Regions from separate parts of the Klenkia terrae genome, predicted to be linked through region 1. Evidence: riboswitches for the same ligand, from Rfam matches in the RefSeq annotation. Region 1 holds a riboswitch; each other region holds the start of a gene.
The links. A riboswitch is a leader RNA that binds a small molecule or an ion and turns the genes downstream of it on or off. The one in region 1 is predicted to bind cyclic di-AMP.

Region 1 (7,259 bases):
GCCGCGACCTCAACTGGGTCGTCCGCGACGGCGAGCGCGCCAAGACCCACCTGCTCGAGGCCAACCTCCGCCTGGTGGTCTCGCTGGCCAAGCGCTACACCGGCCGCGGCATGGCGTTCCTGGACCTGATCCAGGAGGGCAACCTGGGCCTGATCCGTGCGGTCGAGAAGTTCGACTACACCAAGGGCTTCAAGTTCTCGACCTACGCGACGTGGTGGATCCGCCAGGCGATCACCCGCGCGATGGCCGACCAGGCGCGCACCATCCGCATCCCGGTGCACATGGTCGAGGTCATCAACAAGCTCGGCCGCATACAGCGTGAGCTGCTCCAGGAGCTGGGCCGCGAGGCCACCCCCGAGGAGCTGGCCAAGGAGATGGACATCACCCCGGACAAGGTGCTGGAGATCCAGCAGTACGCCCGGGAGCCCATCTCGCTGGACCAGACCATCGGCGACGAGGGCGACAGCCAGCTCGGTGACTTCATCGAGGACTCCGAGGCCGTCGTGGCCGTCGAGGCCGTGTCCTACGGCTTCATGCAGGAGCAGCTGACCTCGGTGCTGCAGACGCTGTCCGAGCGCGAGGCCGGCGTGGTCCGGCTGCGCTTCGGCCTGTCCGACGGCACCCCGCGGACGCTGGACGAGATCGGCCAGGTCTACGGCGTGACCCGCGAGCGGATCCGCCAGATCGAGTCCAAGACGATGTCCAAGCTGCGCCACCCGTCCCGGTCGCAGGTCCTCCGGGACTACCTGGACTGAGCGACGTACCTCAGCGGCCCGGAACCGACTCGGTCCCGGGCCGCTGGCGTACGGAGACCAGGACGACCCCGGCGACGGCGGCCGTCGCCGCGCAGACCGCCCACACGGTGAGGTAGCCCGACAGCGGGGCCGCGCCGGCCGTGGGGTCGTCGATGCCGCCGGTGGCGGCCAGGGCGACCGCGAAGACCGCCGAGGCGATCGCGCCGCCGATGGTCTTGGTGGTGTTGGTCATCCCGGCGGCGAACCCGGTCCGGTCGGCCGGGGCGGCGGCCACCGCGGCCGTCGGCAGCGCGGCCACCAGCAGGCCCGAGCCCACGCCGGCCACGCCCATGTTGGTCAGCGCCTGCGCCGCGGTGTCGTGGAACGGCAGCCACAGGGCGTACCCGACGGCGACCGTGGCGCAGCCCGCGGCCATCGCGCCCCGGGTGCCCAGCGCGCGGGCGACCAGCGGCAGCAGCAGCGCGCCGGCGAGCAGGGTGAGCACGTAGAGCCCGATCAGCACCGAGACGAACGACGCGGCTGCACCCAGGCCGTACCCGGTCACCGCGGGGTCGGCCCGGGCGAACGTGGACAGCGGCACCTGGGCGCCCAGCACGGACATGCCGAACAGGAACGCGGTGAGCTGGATCGGCCACTGCCCCGGCGCGGCCAGCACCGGCACGTCGACCAGCGGCTCGGCCTGCAGGGCCTCCACCCGGACCAGCAGCACCAGGGTGGCCAGCCCCGCGGCGACCAGGAGCCAGGGCAGCACGGCGCCGGGCCCGAGCAGCCGGACGGCGACCAGCCCGGCCATCACCAGCAGCAGCGCGGTCGTCAGCAGGGCCAGGCCGGGTAGGTCCAGGCGACCCGGTGCCCGGGCCCTGTCCGGTTCGATGCCGAACCGCACCACGGCCAGGCACAGGGTGACGACGACGGCCGGCAGGGCCAGCAGCACCGGGACCGGCAGCACGGTCACCAGCGCCCCGCTGCTCAGCGCGCCGACCAGCACACCCACCTGCAGGAAGGCGACCAGCGTGCCCGCCGCCCGACGGGTGCGCCGGTCGTCGGCGGCCGCGCGGCGGTGCACGACCGCCACCTCCAGCGGCAGCCAGACCACGTAGGCGCCCTGCAGCGCCGAGCCCACGACGAACACGCCGAACCCGGCCGCGCCGGTGGTCGGGGCCAGCGCCATCACCCACGTGCCGAGGGCGGTGACCGCGGTGGACACCAGCAGCACCCGCCGGTGGCCGTGCAGGTCGGCCAGCCGAGCCAGCACCGGGACCAGCAGCGCCGAGGCCACCAGTTGGGCGGCCTCGAACCAGTTCACGTCGCCGTCGCCGATGCCCAGCGCGCGGGCGACGTCGGTGAAGACCGGCGTGTAGAAGCCCTGCAGCACGCCGCTGGCCACCTCGACCACCGAGAGGGCGCCGACGATCGCGAACAGGGTCTGCGCGCCCGGGCGGGTCACGGTGCTCATGCCGGCAGCTCCTCGACCAGGCGGCGGTACCAGTCGACCCCGGCCAGCAGATCGGCGACGCCGATCCGCTCGTCGGCGGCGTGGATGGTCGCCCGCTGGTCCTTCGTCATCCGGAACGGGGTGAACCGGTAGACCCGGTCGCACAGGCCGGTGAAGAAGCGGGCGTCGGTGGCGGCCATCATCACGTAGGGCGTGGGGACGGCGTCCGGGAACAGCTCGCCGGTGATCCGCTCCAGCAGCGCGAACGCGCCGTCGTCCCAGGGCGAGACCGGGCTGGGCTCGTTGCGCTCCACGACCTCGACGCGGATGCCGGGCCCGACGGTGCGGCGCACGTGGTCCAGCACGCCGTCCACGGTGTCGCCGACCATCACCCGCATGTTCACCCCGGCTCGGGCGGTGGAGGCGATCACGTTGAGGGCGGGGGAGCCGGACAGCGTGGTGACCGCGACCGTCGTCCGGACCATGGCGGCGGCCTCGGCGCCGGCGGCCCGCAGCACCCGGGTGAGCACGGGGGCCAGCCGGTCGGCCCGGCCGAGCACCGGGCGCAGCGGCGCGGGCAGGTGCGGGGCGAGCCGGCGGAGCAGCTCCAGCGTCGGGGCGGGGGCGCGCAGCGGCAGCGGCGCCTTCTCCAGCGCGGTGATCGCCGCGGCCAGCCGGGCGGTCGGCCCGCCGCGGGCGGGGGTGGAGGCGTGGCCCCCGGCGCCCTCGGCGACCAGCTCGACCGACGTGACGCCCTTCTCGGTCACCCCGACGACGGCCAGCGGGGCCCGCACCAGCGGGAAGGCGTCGGCGGCGACCGCGCCGCCCTCGTCGAGCACGAACCAGGGCGCGACGCCGCGCCGGCGCAGCTCGTCGACCGCGTCGGTGGCGGTGGTGCCGGACACCTCCTCGGTCGAACCGAAGGACAGCCACACGTCGCGGGCGGGGACGAAGCCGCGCTCCAGCAGCTGCTCGACCGCGGCGCAGATGCCCACCACGGCGCCCTTGTCGTCCAGCGTGCCGCGGCCCCACACCATGCCGTCGTGGATCTCCGCGCCGAAGGCGGGGTGCGTCCAGGCGCCCTCGACCGGGACGACGTCCAGGTGCGCCATCAGGACGACGGGACCGGCATCGGTCCGGCCGGGCCAGCGGACCAGCACCGCGTGCGGCTCGATCTCGATCCGCTCCAGCTCGTGCAGCCGCGGGAAGTGCTCGGCCAGCGCCGCCCGCAGCGCGACGAACGGCGCCGGGTCGGTGCGGGCCGGGTCGCGCTCGGCGACGGTGGGCTGGCGGACGAGGTCCTGCAGCGCTCGGACGGCGGGGTGCTCGCTCACGCGCGGGATGCTGTCACGCGCGGGCGACATCACGTGACGAATCGCCCGTGATTCCTTGGTCGGAGCTGTGCAGGTGGTTACCGTGGTGCCGTCGCCCCGCAGGGGTGACGCCGTCGAGTCGCCCGCGAGGGCGAGCCGGGGACCCATCGCAGTTCTGGGGTGCATCCCGCTGCTGGTCGAACGTGACCGGCAGGGGGTAGGGCGACTTCCCGCCCGAACCCGTCAGCTAACTCGGTAGGCGGCCACTGGAAGACATCGGAGTTCCGCCGGATGGCGTCCCCCCGTGCGCGGCACCACCGCGCTCCCTCCCGTCGGCACCGCCCGGCGATGTACCTCGGCGTCACCGCCGCCGGCGCCGTCCTGGCCAACGTGCTGGTCGGTGCTGCCCCCGCGGCCCCCGTCGCCGTGGCCGAGCCGGCCAGCGTCGCCGCGGAGCTGGGCCTGACCGCCCAGACCTCCCCGGACCTCGGCCAGCTGGCCGACCTGGCCGCCAGCCGCAGCACGCGTGAGGACCAGCAGGTCGCCGCCGCCGCCGCGCAGGCTGCCACCGACCAGGCCGTGCTCGACCAGCAGGCCGCCGCCGCGGCCGAGGCCGCCGCCGCGGTGGCCGCTGCCGCCGAGGCCGCCACGGCCGCAGCCGCAGCCCAGGCAGCGGAGTCGGCGGCCGAAGCATCGGTGTCGACGGCCGCCGTCGCAGGCGTTGCGCAGATCACGAACTCCGCGGGCCCGGTCCGCCCGGTGACCCAGGCCGCGGCCGACGCCGTGGTGAGCAACGTCCCGGGTGCCGGGGCCATCACCATCGGCGGTACCCGGGCCAGCGCCACCGACCCGGGAGGTCACCCGTCCGGTCTCGCGCTGGACTACATGGTGCTCGGCGACGAGGACCTGGGGAACGCCCTCATCGACTACCAGATCGCCAACTGGTCGGAACTCGGGGTCGAGTACCTCATCTACCAGCGTCGGATCCTGTCCTCACCCGGTGGGTCCTGGGTGGCGATGGAGGACCGGGGCGGGGTCACCGCCAACCACGAGGACCACGTGCACGTGAACTACCGCTGACTCACGTCCCGCAGTAGGTGACGAACCCGCCGGCCGGGCCCGGCTCGGCGTAGCGGGCGAGGTCGGGGCGCTCGTCGAAGGGACGGCGGAGCACCTCGACCAGCCGCTCGACCGGGCCGAGGTCGCCGGCGGTGGCGGCGTCCAGCGCCTCCTCGACCAGGTGGTTGCGCGGCACGTACACCGGGTTGACCCGGTCCATGGCGTCCGCGTCGGGGCCGGCGGCCAGCCAGCGCGCGGCCCAGGCGTCGAACCCGGCCAGGTCCAGCACCAGCCGGCGGGCCGGCTCGGCGTCCCCGCGGGCCGCCGCGCCCAGCGCCCGGAAGAACCCGGTGTGGTCGGGGTGGTTCGCGTCCAGCAGCGCCTGCAGGTCGGTCACCAGCGCCGGGTCGGCGTCGGTGTCGACGTCCGGGCCGAGCCCGAGCTTGGCCCGCATCCCGGCGGCCCACGCCACCTCGTAGCGGGGCAGGAACGTCTCCAGCACCGCCACCGCGGTCGGGATGGCCTGCTCCGGGTCCTCGTGGATCAACGGCAGCAGGGCCTCGGCCAGCCGGGCCAGGTTCCACTGCGCGGCCAGCGGCTGGTTGCCGTAGCGGTACCGGCCACCGGAGTCGATCGAGCTGAACACGGTGTCGGCGTCGTGGGCGTCCAGGAAGGCGCACGGGCCGTAGTCGATCGTCTCGCCGGAGATCGTCATGTTGTCGGTGTTCATCACCCCGTGCACGAACCCGACCAGCATCCACCGGGCGAGCAGGTCGGCCTGGACGGCGACGACGTGCTCGTAGAGCGCCAGCGCCGGGTTGTCGGCGTCGGCGGCGGCCGGCACGTGCGCGGCGATCGCGTGGTCGGCCAGCCGGCGCAGCAGATCGACGTCCTCGGTGGCCCGCACCAGCTGGAAGGACCCCACCCGCAGGTGGCTCGAGGCGGTGCGGGCCAGCACGGCGCCGGGCTGCGGCGTCTCCCGCTGCACCGTCCGCCCGGTGGCCACCACGGCCAGCGAGCGGGTGGTGGGGATGCCCAGCGCGTGCATGGCGGTGCTGACCACGAACTCGCGCAGCATCGGGCCGACCACCGCGAGCCCGTCACCGCCCCGCGACCACGGGGTGCGCCCGGACCCCTTGAGGTGCAGGTCCAGCCCGGCGAGGTCGCCGAGCAGCAGCGCCCGGCCGTCGCCCAGCCGCGGGCTGTAGTTGCCGAACTGGTGGCCGGCGTACCCCTGCGCGACCGGCCGGGCGCCGTCCGGCACCTGCGTCCCGGTGAGGAACGCGAGGCCGGACGGCGACCGCAGCCACGCCGGGTCCAGCCCCAGGCCCGCGGCGACGCCCTCGTCGAGGGCCAGCAACCGCGGGTCCGGCGCCTCGTCGGCCTGCCAGGGGACGGACAGCTCCGGGAGGGCGTCGGCGAACCGGTGGCCGAGCTGGACGGTGGTCTGCGTGCTGCTCACCCCTCCGACGGTACGAGGCCCGGCTTCAGCTGCACCTTCTGCCAGCCCTCCTCCTTGGCCCGGAACTTGGCGTAGGCCTCCGGCGCCTGGCTGATGGGCAGGCGGTGGGAGGCGAAGGTGTCCACGCCCAGCGGGTCGTCGTCGGTGAGCAGCGGCATGATCTCGGGCACCCACCGCTTCACGTTGCACTGGCCCATGTGCAGGCCGAGCTGCTTGTCGAAGAGGGTGAGCATCGGGATCGGGTCGGCCGCACCGCCGTAGACGCCCGACAGCGAGATGGTGCCGCCGCGGCGGCAGATGTCGATCGCCGAGTACAGCGCGGCGAGCCGGTCGACGCCGGCGGCCTTCTGGATCGGGGCGGCCAGCGCGGAGGGCAGCAGCCCGGCCGCCTTCTGCACGAAGGTGGTCGCCGGGGAGCCGTGCGCCTCCATGCCGACGGCGTCCACGACGGAGTCCGGGCCGCGGCCGTCGGTCATGTCCCGGATGGCGTCGCCCAGGTCGTCCTCGTGCTCGCGCAGGTCGACCACCTCGATGCCGCGGGCCCGCACCCGGGCCAGCCGGTCGGGCACCAGGTCGACGCCGATCACCCGGTAGCCCTTGTGCTTGCCGATCCGGGCCGCGAAGTCGCCCACCGGGCCCAGGCCCAGCACGACCAGGGTGCCGCCGTCGGGCACCTTGGCGTACTCCACGGCCTGCCAGGCGGTGGGCAGGATGTCCGACAGGTAGGCGAACCGGTCGTCGGACGGGCCCTCGGGCAGCTTGATGTGGGTGAACTGCGCCTGCGGCACCCGCAGGAACTCGGCCTGCCCGCCGGGGACGGAGCCGTACATCGACGAGTAGCCGAACAGCGCGGCGCCCGAGCCCTGGTCGCGCACCTGGGTGGTCTCGCACTGGGTGTACAGCCCCTGGTTGCACATCCAGCAGTGCCCGCAGGAGATCTGGAACGGGATGGAGACCCGGTCGCCGACCCGCAGGTCGCCGGTCTCGCCGCCGACCTCGACCACCTCGCCCATGGTCTCGTGCCCCATCACGTCGCCCACGTTCATGAACGCCGCCAGGGGCTCGACCAGGTGCAGGTCCGAGCCGCAGATGTTCGTCGTCGTCACGCGGATGACCGCGTCCGTGGGCTGCTGGATGGTGGGGTCGGGGACCTCGTCCACCCGGATGTCGCCCTTGCCGTGCCAGGTCACTGCCTTCATCGCTGGTTCCTCTCGGGTCGTGCGCGCACCGCACCC
Region 2 (7,259 bases), on a different contig from region 1:
ACCTCCAGCGTCACCAGTTCGTACCGGCCACCCTCGCCGCGCAGCACCGCGCCGGTCGTCTCCACCCCCGCTGTCTAGCAGGTGGTCAGTTGTCGGGCAGGTCGATCGGCCGGAGGTCGCGTTCGCTCATCGTCAGCGCCCATGGACCAGGGCCTCGCTTGACCATCTCCCGTCGCAGACGGGTCTCGTGTCGCAGGAACAGTGCCGCCTGTTCGCTGGGTCGTCGATCGGTCTTCCCGGCGAGGAACACCACGCGCAGGCCTTGAGACCGGTACTCGGTCAACTCCGCCGGCCGGGTCCGGATGCGTCTGTCGCGGGTGAGGACGACGAGGTCGTGGCGTGCGATGGTCGCCATCCATTCGAGGTCCGGGCAACCGAGAGGTACGTCGGGCAGCAGGACGTGGCCCGGGTGCACGACGTCGTCCCGGCCCTCCTTCAAGAGGCAACGGGCCATGCCGAGGCAGTTCTCGTCGGCGAAGAACGTGACCCCCGCCAGCGCGGCCACCGGTCAGGCGGCGTCGCGGGCGGCGATCAGCTCGAATCGAATCGCTTGATCCACCAAGGTCGGCGTCAAGTCGTACAGCTCGACCAGTTCGTCCCTCTCGCTGCCGGCGCGGAAGTCCTCGGCGATGGCGTCGGTACGGATTCCTCGGACAGTCGGCTGCCCGAAGGACCGGGCGGGGTCCATGGTCACGTCAGGTGTCGCTGCGGAAGGCCGGATGAGTGCGACGGCGTCGTCCTCGTAGTGCACCGAGTGCTGGAACCGCTCCGCAGCGGCCGACAGGACCACCTGACCGTTGCGAACGACCACGAGACTCAGGTCGGGGTCCAGCTCGAGTCGATCCTGCATGCGGCGGACGAGCTCTCGGTTGTCGACGGTCAGGAAGGGGCGCGCATGGGCCAGGGGGTAACGCCCGAACTCGTCGCGCAGGGCAGCGACCGCCGGACGCATCCTCTGCATGGACACCTTGCGGGAACGGAACTCGGCGAGCAGGCGGGCCTCGACGAGCTCACCCCAGGTGACGGCCGCCGAACCGTCGGAGTGCTCGCGGAGAACGGGTTCGTAGCGGGACCCTGAGCGCTCGTACCCGTCGAGCCAACGACGGGCGGTGCCAGCGGGCAGGCCGACGAGGCGGTCCACATCCCCGAAGGAGTAGATGGCCCGGTCGAGCATGGACACCGTCACCTCCGGATCATCCCATCCCTGAGCCCGGCGGGCGTCACGGTTGTGGACGGGATGTCCGGTGGGTCACCCCAACAGGTGGCGGGCGGCCGCGTAGCCGCCCAGGCCGCTGACGGCACCGCCGCGGACCGTGCCGCCGCTGGACGCCGCCACCACGCGCGGGTGGGCGGTGGCCGCGCCCCAGGTGCCCGCCGGCTGCGCCTCGGTCGCCACCGGCCAGGCCAGGTCGCCGTGGAAGATGTGCCCGCCCGGCATGGCGAGCGAGGCCTCGACGTCCAGCGGGGATGACGCCTGCAGGCACGGGCGGCCCTCCCCGTCGGTGGCCAGGCAGTCGGCCAGCGGCTCCTCGAGCTGGGCGTCCAGCTGGGCCACCACACGGCGGACCGCCTCCTCGCGGGTGCCGACCGGGTCGGCGGTGAACAGGTCGGCCGGGGTGTGCAGCCCGAACAGGGTCAGCGTGTGCAGCCCGGTGTCCCCGACGATCGAGGGGTCGGTGAGGGAGTGGCAGTACACCTCGAACGGGATGACGTCGGGCAGCCGGCCGGCCGAGGACTGCGCCCAGGCGGCGTCGATCTGCGAGGCGGCCTCGTCGACGTGGCAGGTGCCGCCGAACGCGACCGCCGGGTCCAGGCCCGACCGGGTGCGGGGCAGCCGGGTCAGCACCATGTTCACCTTGAGCTGGGCGCCCACCGGCCGGGGGCCCGGCGCCGCCCCGGTCAGCTCGTCGAGCACGGCCGGCGCGCAGCCGGCGACCACGTGGCCGGCGTCCACCGCGTGCGTCGTCCCGTCGTCGTCGGTCCAGTGCACCGTGACGCCGTCGTCGCGGGTCTCGACCGCGGTCACCGTCGCCCGGGTGCGGAGCTCGGCGCCGCCCCGGCGGGCGGCGTCGGCCATCGCGCCGCTGACCGCCCCCATGCCGCCGACCGGCACCCGCCAGAGGCCCGTGCCGTTGCCGACCAGGTGGTACAGGAAGCAGCGGCCGGCCAGCCCGTCGGCGGCGTGCACGTCGGCGGAGGTGCCGATCAGCCCGTCCGTGAGCGCGATCCCGCGGGCGACGTCGGAGTCCAGGTGGTCGGCGACCACGTCGGCCAGCGGGCGCTCGAGCAGGTCGCGGTACAGCTGCCGGTCGCGCAGCCGACGCTCCAGCTCGGCGGTGGTCGGCAACGGCTCGACCAGCGTGGGGGAGAGGTCCTCGGCCAGGGTGGCCAGCCGGTCGTAGAAGCGCTGCCAGCCGGCCCACTCGGCGTCGGACCCGGTGAGGTCGCGGAACGACTGCGCGGTGACCGGGCCGGGGTCGCGCTCCACGACCGGTGCACGGTCGCCGAGCAGGGTGGCCGAGCTGACCGCCCGGTCGGCCAGCCGGACGTCGAGGTCCAGGTCGGCCACGACCCGGTCGGGCAGCAGGCTGACCAGGTAGGAGTAGGCCGACAACCGGACGTCGACGCCGGGGAAGACCTGCTCGCTCACCGCCGCCCCGCCCAGGCCGGCCCGGCGCTCCAGGACCAGCACCGACCGGCCGGCCCGGGCCAGGTACGCCGCCGCGACCAGACCGTTGTGACCGCCGCCCACCACCACCACGTCGAAGCGCATCCCGGCATGGTGACCGACCGGCGGGGTCGCAGTCGTCCGCTCACGCGTTGTGAGCGTGCTCATGGCGTGTTCCGGGCGCAGACGTGGAGAAGTCCACAATCGCGGGGGCCTCACTTGTCACGAGTCGGCAACCCCCTTACCGTCGCCACGTCCGGACGGATCGTTCCGCCACCTCTCCCTGGTGGCACCGGCCGGACGCCGCCGAACCACAGCCGCCCCTCCAGCACCACCGGGGCGGACGTGGACCGGGGACCCACCGCAGCACTGGGGTGAAGCACGACGACCACCCAGGTCGACGTGCCGGGCGAACTTCCCGTCCGAATCCGTCAGCTAACTCGGTAGGCGGCTCGTTGGAAGAAGGGACCACCCGCCGCACATGGCGAGTACCAGCTTGTCCGCGCGTCGCCCTGCCCTCCGCGGGCGCCGCGCCGTCATCACCCTCTTCGCCGCCGCCGGGGTCCTGCTGACCGCCAGCCCCGCCGTGGCCGCCCCCGGCGACACCGCCGAGCCGACGACCTCGGCCGAGGCCGCGCAGCTGATCGTCGACCGGGGCCAGCAGCTCGAGGTCCTCACCGAGCAGTTCAACGACGCCCGCGTCGCGCTGGACACCGACCAGGCCGCCGCCGACCAGGCCGCCGCCACCGCGCAGGCCGCCCAGGCCGCCCTCGAGGCCGCCCGCGGCTCGGTCACCGACGTCGCCCGCACCGCCTACCAGGGCGGCAGCCAGCTCACCTCGCTGCAGGCGCTGCTCACCTCCACCTCGGCCGGTGAGTTCGTCGAGCAGACCGCGACACTGGACCTGCTCTCCCAGCACAACACCGACGTGCTCAGCGAGGCGCAGCAGGCCGACGAGGCCGCCGCCGCCGCGCAGCAGCAGGCCGAGCAGACCACTGCGCAGGCCCAGGCCCAGCTGGACGCGGTCACCGCGCAGCAGGCCGACCTGAACGCCCAGATCGCGGACTACCAGGCGCAGTACGACGCGCTGACCGCCGCCGAGCGCGCCGCCGTCGCCGCCGCGGGTGACACCGCGCCCGCCGCCAGCAGCTCCAGTGGCTCCAGCAGTGCCCCCACCAGCCCGGTGGGCTCCGTGGTCGCGAACTCCGCGGCTGCGCAGACCGCCGTCGACACGGCACTGGCCCAGGTGGGTGACCCGTACGTGTGGGCCGCTGCCGGGCCCGACAGCTTCGACTGCTCGGGGCTGGTGCAGTACGCCTACGCCGCTGCCGGCATCGCCGCTCCGCACTCGAGCAAGGCGCAGGCCGTGATGGGGCAGTCGGTCTCCCGCGGCGAGCTGCAGCCTGGTGACCTGGTGGCGTTCTACTCCCCGGTCAGCCACATCGGCATCTACATCGGCAACGGCATGATGGTGCACGCCCCGACGTCCGGTGACGTGGTCAAGGTGTCGAGCATCGACGCGATGGGCTCCTCGCCCACGGCGTACCGCCGCCTCGCCGGCTGAGCCACCCCGCAGCAGCACGGAGCCCCGGTCACCTCGGTGACCGGGGCTCCGTCGTGTCCGGGGCCGTGTGCGGGGGTCCGGTGCGGGGGTCTGGTGCGGGGTCCGTCACACCCGGGGACGCCGGCCGGGCCCGCCTCGTTGGGACAGGTCGTGGCCGCCCTCCTCGCACCCCGGACCGTCGCCCGTGCCTTCCGCGTCGTCGCCCTCGCCGAGGCGGTGAGCTGGGCGCTGCTGCTGGCCGGCATGTTCGTGAAGTGGGTGCTGGGCACGTCGGAGGTCGGTGTCCAGGTCGCCGGGCCGATCCACGGGGCGGTGTTCGTGGTCTACGTGGTGCTCGCGCTGGTCGCCTGGCGCGTGCTGCGGTGGGACCTGCCGACCGTCGTCCTGGCCCTGGTCTCCTCGGTGCCGCCGTTCATGACCGTGTGGTTCGAGCGGCGGGCCGTCCGCGACGGTCGGCTGCCGGTGGGCGCACCGGTCACCACCACCTAGCCTGCGGGGATGGTCGAGCCCACCACCGCACGCACCCTGCTGGCCCGCACCGCCCAGGTGCAGCGCGACGGCCGGGCGCCCAGCCTGGTGGCCGGCGTCGTCCGGGACGGCGGGCTGGCCTGGTCGGCCGGGCGCGGGGACGTCGCCGACCCGCACATCGACGTGCAGTACCGGCTGGGCTCGATCAGCAAGAGCATCACCGCGGTGGTCGTGATGCGGCTGCGCGACGAGGGCCGGCTGGGCCTGGACGACCCGCTGGACCGGCACGTCCCCGGCACCCCGCTGGGCAACCGCACCGTGGGCCAGCTGCTCTCGCACCTGGCCGGCGCCTCCAGCGAGAGCCCGGGCGGCTGGTGGGAGCGGGTGCCCGGCGGGTCGCTGGCCGACCTGCAGCTGGGCCCCGAGCACGTCGTCCTCGGGGCCGCGCGCCGGTTCCACTACTCCAACCTCGGCTTCGGCCTGCTCGGCGAGCTGGTCGCCCGGCACCGCGGCCGGCCGTGGGTCGAGGCGGTCACCGCCGAGGTGCTCGCACCGCTGGGCATGACCCGGACGACGCCTCGCCCGTCCGGTGCCGCCGCGCAGGGCACCGCCGTCCACCCGTGGGCCGACGTCGTCCTGCCCGAGCCCGAGCACGACGCCGGGGTGATGGACGCGGCCGGCCAGCTGTGGGCGACGCTGACCGACCTGGGCCGGTTCGCCGCCTTCCTGCTGGGCGACACCGGCGACGTGCTCGCCCCCGGCACGCTGGCGGAGATGACCGTGCCCGCCGGGGTGGACTTCTCCGCGCCCGGCTGGTCGGCCTACGGGCTCGGTCTGCAGGTGGTGCGGGTCGAGGGCACCACGCTGGTCGGGCACGGCGGGTCGATGCCGGGCTTCCTGGCCGGGGTGTTCGTCGACCGGTCCGAGGCGGCCGGCGCGGTGATGCTGGCCAACACCACCAGCGGCCTGGACCCACTCGTGCCCGGTCTGCTGGCCGACCTCAAGGCCGCCGAGCCGTACGTCGGGCCTGCGTGGACGCCGTCCCCGCCGCCGGTGCCGCTGGACGTCCTCGGCGTCTGGTTCTGGGGCCCGGCGCCGCACGTGCTGCGCGCGCAGGCCGGCGGCCTGCTGCACCTGGGTCCGCTGCCCGGCCGCGGCGGACGGGCCAGCCGGTTCACCCGGCGGGCCGACGGCAGCTGGGTCGGGCTGGACGGCTACTACGCCGGCGAGACGCTGCGGATCGCCGACGACCACCTGGACCTGGCCACGTTCGTCTTCACCCGGCAGCCCTACGACCCCGCCGCCCCGGTCCCCGGCGGCGTCGACCCCGCCGGCTGGCGCTGACCCCTGCGGCGTGGATCAGCTGGGTCCACCGACGTGCGTCCTGGCTCACCGACGCCGGTGAGCCAGGACGGCCGTTGCTGAACCCGGGGGCCAGCGCACCGAGTGACAGCTCAGCGCGGTCTCGAGGGCGCCGGAACCACCCTCAGCTGTCACTCGAGGCCGGCGGTCAGGCGCGGTCGAGGGCGGCCAGGGTGGCGTGGGTGGCGAAGCCGTAGGCCAGGTGCGGGACGACGTCGGCGGCCCAGTCGGTGGCCGACCAGGTCCGCGGATCGCTGATGCCCAGCGCGGCCATCGGGCCGTTCGCGCCGACCAGTGCCCCGACGGTGGCCACCAGGCCGCCGACGACGGGGTTCGGCCGGAAGCCCGCCGCGCGGGCCAACCCGGCGAGCACGCCGACCCCCACGCCCGCGGCGATCCCGGTGAGCGGGCCCAGGCCGGAGACCCGGTTGTCCCGGGTCTCGCCCTCGCCGGGGATCCCGACGTGGGCCTTGTCCGCGAGCGCCTCGACGGTCTGCTCCGGGGTGCTGCTGGTGCCGCGGCCGCGCAGCACCATGTCCAGGTAGGTGACGGTGTTCAGCACCGTCGTCCCGGCCGCGCCGGCAGCCGCGCCGCGGACCAACCACCCACCGGTGGAGATGCCGCGCCTGCCCTTGCCGATCGCACCGAAAGGGGTCTTCTTCGCCATGCCGGGCGGACTACCCGGGCGGGCCGGAGGTGGAAACCGTCACCAGGTGCAGATGGTGACCCGTTGCGCCGGCACCTGGCCGGTGGTGATGAAGGCGTCCACCGGCTCGTCGATGCACGGGTCGCCCCGGCCGTAGATCACGTGCGGGCCGTAGAGCTGCACGATCGCGGCGTCGGCCGGTCCGGCGCCGGGCACCAGGTCGCGGAACACGCTGCGCGCACCGACGAACGGGGTGGCGGGGTCGGTGTCGGCGTTGAGCACCATCACCGGGTAGGGCGGGTCGGTCACGGGTGCCGGGCGGGCGAAGTCGGGGGTGGTGGTCGACCCGGGCCAGAACAGGCAGTCCACGTCGCCGTAGAAGCTGCTCAGCCGCAGCTGGTCGACCCCCGCCGCGGCCCCGGCGTCCAGCCAGTCGTCGAGCACCGCCCGCGGGTCGCCGCCCTCGGGGACGACGTCGTAGTCCTGGCACTCGACGGCGTAGTACAGCGCGTCGGAGAAGTCCGACGTCGGGCCGTAGCCGCCGTTGCCCA
Region 3 (7,259 bases), on a different contig from region 1:
CAAACACCGTTTACGCAGTTCTCTGCGTCGCGTAGCGTGGGAGCTCCCAGATCGGGGTGCACTCCCCACCGCGCCGTCGTCCGGCGCAGTCAGGTCGTCCGCGTTGAGCACCCTCCCGACCACGACCGACACCCCCAGCAACACCCCCACCGCCACCCACGCCGAGGACCCGGGCCAGGCGCTCTGCCCGGTGTGCCCGCACCCGCTGTCGGCCCACGACCGCATCTCCGCCCGGTACTGCGCGGCCAGCGCCGACCAGGTCGCCCGCGGTGTGCTGACCAACCCGGGGTGCAGCTGCCCCACGGGACAGCAGAACACCTAGCCGCAGCGGGCCAGCAGGATCGCGTACTCGAACACCCGGCCCTCGCGCTCGACGGGGAGCACCAGCTGCTCGACGTCCCGGGTGCCCGGGGTGTCGGCCAGCCGCTCGAGCAGCGCCGGGGCCGGGTCGGCCGACCAGATGGCCAGCACCCCGCCCGGGCGCAGGGCGGCCAGCGCCCGGGTCAGCCCGGCCGTCCCGTAGAGGCCGGCGTTCGAGCCGTGCACCAGGAACTCGGGTCCGTTGTCCACGTCGAGCAGGACGACGTCGTACCGGCCCGGGGTGAACGCGCAGGCGACGTCGCCGGCCACCAGGTCCAGCCGGGGGTCCGCGGTGCTCCGCAGCCCCGGCAGCAGCCCGTCGGCGGCCCAGCCCAGCAGGGCGTCCTCGAGCTCCACCACGACCACCTCGGCCACCCCGGGGGAGCGCAGCACCGCCGCGGTGGTCCAGCCCAGGCCGAGCCCGCCGACCAGCACGGCCAGCTCGGCGCCGTCCACCCGGGCCAGCGCCTCGGTGGCCAGCGCGCGCTCGGTGGAGGTGTCCACGTCGTCCATCGCGAACACGCCGTCCACCACGAGCTCGGTCACGACCGCGCCGTCGTCGTCGGTCCGGCGCCACAGCGCGACCTCGCCGTGCGGCCCGCTGACCCGTCCCAGTTCCTCCCGCACCGGGTCGATCCTGCCGGGGCGGGAATGCCGTGTCGACGAGTGGTGTCATCGTGAGGCGTGAACTCCCGCCGCGCCTACGTCGTCTGGGTGGTCGGGCTGCTCGCCTACGCGGTCGCGGTCTTCCAGCGCGCCTCGCTGGGCGTGGCCGCCGTCGACGCCCAGGAGCGGTTCTCCGCCGGGGCGTCCGCGGTCAGCCTGTTCCTGGTCCTGCAGCTGGCCGTCTACGCCGGGTTGCAGGTGCCGGTCGGCATCGCCCTGGACCGCTTCGGCTCCCGCACGATGGTCGCCGCCGGAGCGCTGACCATGGCCGCCGGGCAGCTGCTGCTGGCCCACGCCACCGACGTGCCGACCGCGATCGCCGCCCGGGTGCTGGTGGGGGCCGGGGACGCGATGACGTTCATCAGCGTGCTGCGGGTGGTCACGCTGTGGTTCTCCGGGCCCACCGTCCCGGTGATCACCCAGCTCACCGGCATCCTCGGCCAGGTGGGCCAGATCGCGGCGGCCTACCCGCTGGTCCTCGCCCTGCACCACACCTCCTGGACGGCGACCTTCACCGGCGCCGCGGCGCTGGGGGTGCTGGTCGTCGTCCTGGTGGTCGCCGCGCTCAAGGACGCCCCGCCCGGCACCCCGGTGGCGCCGGTGGCCGGCTGGGCCGAGATCCGGGAGAACGTGGCCGGCGCCTGGCACGAGTCGGGCACCCGGATCGGGCTGTACACCCACCTGGTCACCCAGTTCTCCGGCACCGTGTTCGCGCTGCTGTGGGGCTACCCGTTCCTGGTGCTGGGCCAGGGGCTGTCCGCCGGCACCGCGGCCGGGCTGCTCACCCTGCTGGTCGTGGTGGGCATGGGCGTCGGCCCGCTGCTGGGCGCCCTGTGCGGGCGCTGGCCGCTGCGCCGGTCGGCCCTGGTGTTCGGCATCTCCGGGGCCACCATCACCGCCTGGACCGTCGTCCTGCTGTGGCCGGGCCGGGCCCCGCTCTGGCTGCTCGTGGTGCTGGTCGTCGTGCTGGCCACCAACGGGCCGGGCTCGATGATCGGCTTCGACTACGCCCGCACCTGGAACCCGGTGCACCGGCTGGGCAGCGCCACCGGTGTGGTGAACATCGGCGGGTTCGTCGCCTCGCTGCTGACCGTCCTGGCCGTCGGGGCGGTGCTCGACGCGCTCACCCCGGGCGCCTCCACCGACTACGACCTGGGCTCGTTCAAGGCCGCCTTCGCCGTCCAGTACCTGTTCTGGGCGATCGGGCTGGCCGGGGTGCTCACCCACCGCCGGCGGCTGCGCGACCGCCTGGCCGGGGACGGCGTCGTCCTCACCCCGCTGTACACCGCGATGGCCAGCCGCATGCGGCGCCGGTGAGCGTGCCCGCCGGGTTCTTCGCGCGGCACACCCGGCTGGTGCGCCCGCCGCTGGTGCCCGAGGTGGCGCTGCACCTGGCCGACGACGTCGCCGTCCTGTGGCAGGCCATGGAGGACCAGGGCCGGGTGGACGGCGTCCCGGGCCCGGGGGAGGCCTCGCCGTTCTGGGCGGCCGCCTGGGTCGGCGGGCAGGGGCTGGCCCGGTACGTGCTGGACACCCCCGGGCTGGTCGCCGGGCGCACGGTGCTGGACCTGGGCGCCGGCAGCGGCCTGGTCGCGATCGCGGCCGCCCTGGCCGGTGCGGAGCGGGTGCTGGCCAGCGACGTGGACCCGTACGCGCTGGCGGTGATGCCGCTCAACGCAGCCGCCAACGGCGTCGCGGTGGTCGAGCCGGTGGGCGACGTGCTGGACGACGACCTGCCGGAGGTGGACGTGGTGCTGGCCGGCGATGTGTTCTACGACCTGCGGATGGCCGACCGGGTCCGGCCGTGGCTGTTCACCGCCTGGGCGCGGGGGGCCGCCGTCCTGGTCGGCGACCCCGGCCGGTCCCAGCTGCCCGACGGGTTGCGGGAGGTCGCCGGGTACGACGTCCCCGACTCCGGGGTGGACGTCGCGCGCCGCACCACGGTGTGGCGACTGCCCTGAGCCGAACAACACCTGTGGAACTCGACCCCGCCGCTTGTGTTCTTCTGTCACGGACTCGTAACGTGGGCTTGTCCGGTCGGCCGCACCTCCCTCCCCGGGAGACCGCACCGGACGCCGCTGAGTCACCGTCGGGGCAGCGCAGCCCACGGCACCAGGTGAATCGGGGACCCACCGCAGCACTGGGGTGAATCCGCCCGACCCGCTCCCGCGGGCCGAGCGGTAGGGCGTCTTCCTGCCCGAATCCGTCAGCTAACCCGGTAGGCGGCAGCACCGACCGACGTGGTCCGTGCACCCGGAAGACGAGGACCAGCCCCGCCCGCATGAGCGCACGCCATTCCGCACGACCCGCCGGCCGCGACGGCCAGCAGCCCCTCCTCCGCGTCGGCACCATCACCGCCGAGTTCGAGGTGGTCCGCTCCGCCGAGGAGACGGTCGCCGCCGTCGCCCGCGGACGCCACCGCCTGGCCCCGGTCCGCCGTCCGGCGGTGTACCTGGCCGCGGCCGCCGCCGGCGCCGTCCTGGTCAACGTCCTGGTGGGCGGTGGACCCGCCGCCGAGGCCGACACCACGACCGAGCCCGCCGCGCAGGCCGTCAGCGTGGCCCAGCAGCTGGGCATCACCGCACCGGCCGACAGCACCGAGGCGGCCACCGAGCTGTCCGGGCACCTGCAGGAGCTGGCCGCCAGCCGCGCGCAGCGCGAGACCGACGAGGCCACCGCCGCCCAGGTGCAGGCCGCCGCCGACCAGGCCGCCGCCGACGCGCAGGCCGCCGCGGCCGCGCAGGCCGCCGCCGAGGCCGCGGCCGCCGCCCAGGCGCAGGCCGCCGCCGACGCCGAGGCCGCCGCGGAGAACGCCACCACGTCGGACTTCCACGACTACGCCCTCGCCCAGCTGGACGGCGACGCGAGCCAGTTCTCCTGCCTGCAGAACCTGTGGGGCCGGGAGTCGGGCTGGAACCCCGACGCGCAGAACCCCACCTCCACCGCCTACGGCATCCCGCAGTTCCTGAACTCCACCTGGGCCGGCACCGGGATCGCCAAGACCTCCAACGGGTTCCGGCAGATCGACGCCGGGCTGATCTACCTGGAGGAGCGCTACGGCTCGCCGTGCGGCGGCTGGGCGCAGTCGGAGGCCGTCGGCTGGTACTGAGTTTCCGCCCCCGGGGGCTCGGGGAACCGGGTCCCCATGGCTGAACTCACCGGCAAGACCATCGCGCTGCTCGCCGCCAAGGGCGTCGAGTCGATCGAGCTCGAGGAGCCCCGCAAGGCCGTCGAGGCCGCCGGGGCGACCGTGCACCTGCTGTCGGTGCCCGACGGGGTCGAGGACGGCCGCGTGCAGGGCGTGGACGGCGACATCCACCCCGGGGCGACCTACCAGGTCGACCACCTGGTGGCCGACGTGTCCGCGGCCGACTACGACGGGCTGCTGCTGCCCGGCGGCGCGGTCAACCCCGACACCCTGCGGCAGGACCAGGGCGCGCTGGCCTTCGTCTCGGCGTTCTTCGACGCCGGCAAGCCGGTGGCCGCGATCTGCCACGCGCCCTGGACGCTGCTGGAGGCCGGGGTGCTGGAGGGCCGCACGCTGACCTCCTACCCGAGCATCCGCGGCGACCTCCGCCGGGGCGGCGCGACGGTGGTCGACGAGGAGGTCTGCCGGGACGGCAACCTGGTCACCAGCCGGAACCCCGACGACGTCCCGGCCTTCTCGCGGGCCGCCGTGGAGCTGTTCGCCGGCGCCTGACGGACGGCTGACCAGGGGTCGCGCGGGCCCCGGCTGTGCACGACCGAGGTGCACCCGTCAGACTTGCAGGGTTTGCAACCCCCTGGGAGGACGGTCCACCGTGGCCAAGCACCGCGCCAGCCAGACCGGCGAGACCGATTTCGACGACGCCACCACGGCGCTGGCCGACGTGTCCGGCGAGTACGCCGTTGACCTCGCGCACACCCGGATCGGCTTCCGGGCCCGGCACGCGATGGTGACCACGGTGCGCGGCACCTTCACCGAGTTCGAGGGCAGCGCGCACCTGGACACCGCCGACCCCACGGCCAGCCGGGTCGAGCTGCGGATCGACGCCGGCAGCCTGGACACCGGTCAGGCCGACCGGGACGCCCACCTGCGGTCGGCGGACTTCCTCGACGTCGAGCAGTTCCCCGAGATCACCTTCGTGTCCACCGGGGTCGAGCAGACCGACGACGACGAGTACACCGTCACCGGCGACGTGACGATCAAGGGCCAGACCCGCTCGGTGGCCGTGGACTTCACGCTCACCGGCAGCGCGCTGGACCCCTTCGGCAACACCCGGGTCGGCTTCGAGGGCGCCCTGGCGCTCAAGCGCAGCGAGTGGGGCCTGGTCTGGAACGCCGCGCTGGAGACCGGCGGCGTCCTGGTCAGCGACAAGGTCCAGCTCGAGTTCGACGTCTCGATCATCAAGCAGGCCTGAGCACGTCACCGTACCGCCCAGCAAGGGAGCCCTTGCGCAACGGATCCGTCGAGGACGTTGCGCAAGGGCTCCCTTGCTCGTGCAGCAGGGGTTACGGCAGGGCTTCGACGGTCCCCGCGTCGATCCGCTCCGCCAGCCGGCCGGTCGCCCAGGCGCCGTCGCCGAGCAGGTGGTCGATGGCGGTCAGCCGCGAGGTGTAGTGCCCCACGGAGTACTCGGCGGTGACGCCGATCCCGCCGTGCAGCTGGATGGCCTCCTTGCCGATGTGCCGGCCGGCCTTCGACGTCTGCAGCCGGGCCCGGTCGGCGGCGGCGAGCACGGCCTCGGGGGAGGACCCCTCGGCGTCGAGCACCATCGTCGCCCACAGCGCGATGCTGCGGACCAGCTCCAGGGACACGTACATGTCCGCGGCGCGGAAGGTGAGCGCCTGGAACTTGCTCAGCGGGACGCCGAACTGCTTGCGCGTCTTGAGGTACTCGCTGGTGGTGGTCAGCGCGGTCTGCATCGCACCGACCGCCTCGTGCGCGTAGGCCACGGTGGCCCGGGCGAGGGCCAGCTCGACGTCGGCGGTGCGGTCGGCCGTGCCCTCGCCGAGCAGCTCCGCGGGGGTGCCGTCGAGGGTCACCCGGGCGGCCCGGGTGCCGTCGTGGGTGCGGTAGCCCGTGCGGGTCAGCCCGGCGGCGTCGGCGCGGACGACGAACAGCGCCGTCCCGCCCTCGACCGCCGCGGACACCACGAGGACGTCGGCGCGGGCACCCGAGGGCACCGGCTCCTTGACCCCGGTGAGGGTCCAGCCGTCGGCGCCCTGGGCGGCGGTGACGCCGGTGGCGGTGGGGGTCCAGCGGCTGCCCGGCTCGGCGTGGGCGAAGACCACCAGCGAGGCGCCCTCGGCCAGCGGGCCGAGCAGCTCGGCGCGCTGCTCCGCGGTGCCGACGGCGGCGACGAGGCCACCGGCCAGCACGACGGACTCGACGAACGGCTCGGGGGCGAGCACCTTGCCGATCTCGGTGGCCACCAGGGCCACCTCGGCCTGGCCGGCGCCCATGCCGCCGTCCTCCTCGGCGAAGGGCAGACCCAGCACGCCCATCTCGGCCAGCTGGGACCAGGTCTTCTCGTCGAAGCCCGGCTCGTCCTTGGTCACGGCCCGGCGCTTCTCCGGGTCGTAGGCCCGCTGCAGCAGCCCGGCGACGGCCTCGCGGAGGGCGTGCTGCTCGGTGTCGAAGGTGAAGTCCATGTCAGATCACAACCCCAGGATCGTGCCGGCGATGATGGTGCGCTGCACCTCGTTGGAGCCTCCGTAGATGGAGACCTTCCGGTAGTTGAGGAACTCCGGGGTGGCCGACCGCGCCCACTCGGGGACGTCGGTGGCCTCGTCGTCGGCGAACGACGCCAGCGACAGCGGGCCGGCGATGTCGACGATCAGCTCGGTCGCGGCCTGCTGCAGCTCCGAGCCGCGCAGCTTCAGCACCGACGACGCCGGGTTCGGCTTGCCGTCGCTGGAGTTGGACACCACCCGCAGGGCGGTGAGCTCCAGGGCCAGCAGCTCGGTCTCGAGCTCGGCGATGCGGGCGCGCATCGAGGGGTCCTCGATCAGCGGGCGGCCACCGGAGGTGATCTGCGTGGCGTGGGCCTTGGCGTCGACCAGCATCCGCTTGGTCGCACCGACCCGGGCGATGCCGACGCGCTCGTTGCCGAGCAGGAACTTGGCGTAGTCCCAGCCGCGGTTCTCCTCGCCGATCAGGTTCTCCGCGGGCACCCGGACGTCCTCGAAGAAGACCTCGTTGACCTCGAAGCCGCCGTCCAGCAGCTCGATCGGGCGCAAGGTCACCCCGG

Region 2: linked by a shared signal. The riboswitch ahead of UXQ13_RS17115 (C40 family peptidase) and the one ahead of UXQ13_RS12225 (VldE C-terminal domain-containing protein) in region 1 are both predicted to bind cyclic di-AMP.
Region 3: linked by a shared signal. The riboswitch ahead of UXQ13_RS21310 (aggregation-promoting factor C-terminal-like domain-containing protein) and the one ahead of UXQ13_RS12225 (VldE C-terminal domain-containing protein) in region 1 are both predicted to bind cyclic di-AMP.

What each region holds. Positions count from the first base shown of each region.
Region 1 is NZ_JBAPLV010000012.1:54,461-61,719, forward strand. It holds gene UXQ13_RS12210 (RNA polymerase sigma factor) at 1-755, shown strand, start outside; gene UXQ13_RS12215 (MFS transporter) at 766-2,211, opposite strand; gene UXQ13_RS12220 (M20/M25/M40 family metallo-hydrolase) at 2,208-3,524, opposite strand; cyclic di-AMP (ydaO/yuaA leader) riboswitch at 3,626-3,780, shown strand; gene UXQ13_RS12225 (VldE C-terminal domain-containing protein) at 3,852-4,583, shown strand; gene UXQ13_RS12230 (protein adenylyltransferase SelO) at 4,585-6,024, opposite strand; gene UXQ13_RS12235 (zinc-dependent alcohol dehydrogenase) at 6,021-7,223, opposite strand.
Region 2 is NZ_JBAPLV010000020.1:44,296-51,554, reverse strand. It holds gene UXQ13_RS17135 (NDMA-dependent alcohol dehydrogenase) at 1-65, opposite strand, end outside; gene UXQ13_RS17130 (PIN-like domain-containing protein) at 86-505, opposite strand; gene UXQ13_RS17125 (DUF433 domain-containing protein) at 509-1,186, opposite strand; gene UXQ13_RS17120 (phytoene desaturase family protein) at 1,250-2,773, opposite strand; cyclic di-AMP (ydaO/yuaA leader) riboswitch at 2,977-3,134, shown strand; gene UXQ13_RS17115 (C40 family peptidase) at 3,150-4,232, shown strand; gene UXQ13_RS17110 (DUF3817 domain-containing protein) at 4,383-4,721, shown strand; gene UXQ13_RS17105 (serine hydrolase domain-containing protein) at 4,731-6,044, shown strand; gene UXQ13_RS17100 (hypothetical protein) at 6,211-6,729, opposite strand; gene UXQ13_RS17095 (alpha/beta fold hydrolase) at 6,769-7,259, opposite strand, start outside.
Region 3 is NZ_JBAPLV010000034.1:17,067-24,325, forward strand. It holds gene UXQ13_RS21290 (RGCVC family protein) at 104-322, shown strand; gene UXQ13_RS21295 (polyamine aminopropyltransferase) at 319-987, opposite strand; gene UXQ13_RS21300 (MFS transporter) at 1,045-2,343, shown strand; gene UXQ13_RS21305 (class I SAM-dependent methyltransferase) at 2,340-2,987, shown strand; cyclic di-AMP (ydaO/yuaA leader) riboswitch at 3,131-3,249, shown strand; gene UXQ13_RS21310 (aggregation-promoting factor C-terminal-like domain-containing protein) at 3,308-4,135, shown strand; gene UXQ13_RS21315 (type 1 glutamine amidotransferase domain-containing protein) at 4,172-4,726, shown strand; gene UXQ13_RS21320 (YceI family protein) at 4,827-5,426, shown strand; gene UXQ13_RS21325 (acyl-CoA dehydrogenase family protein) at 5,518-6,660, opposite strand; gene UXQ13_RS21330 (acyl-CoA dehydrogenase family protein) at 6,667-7,259, opposite strand, start outside.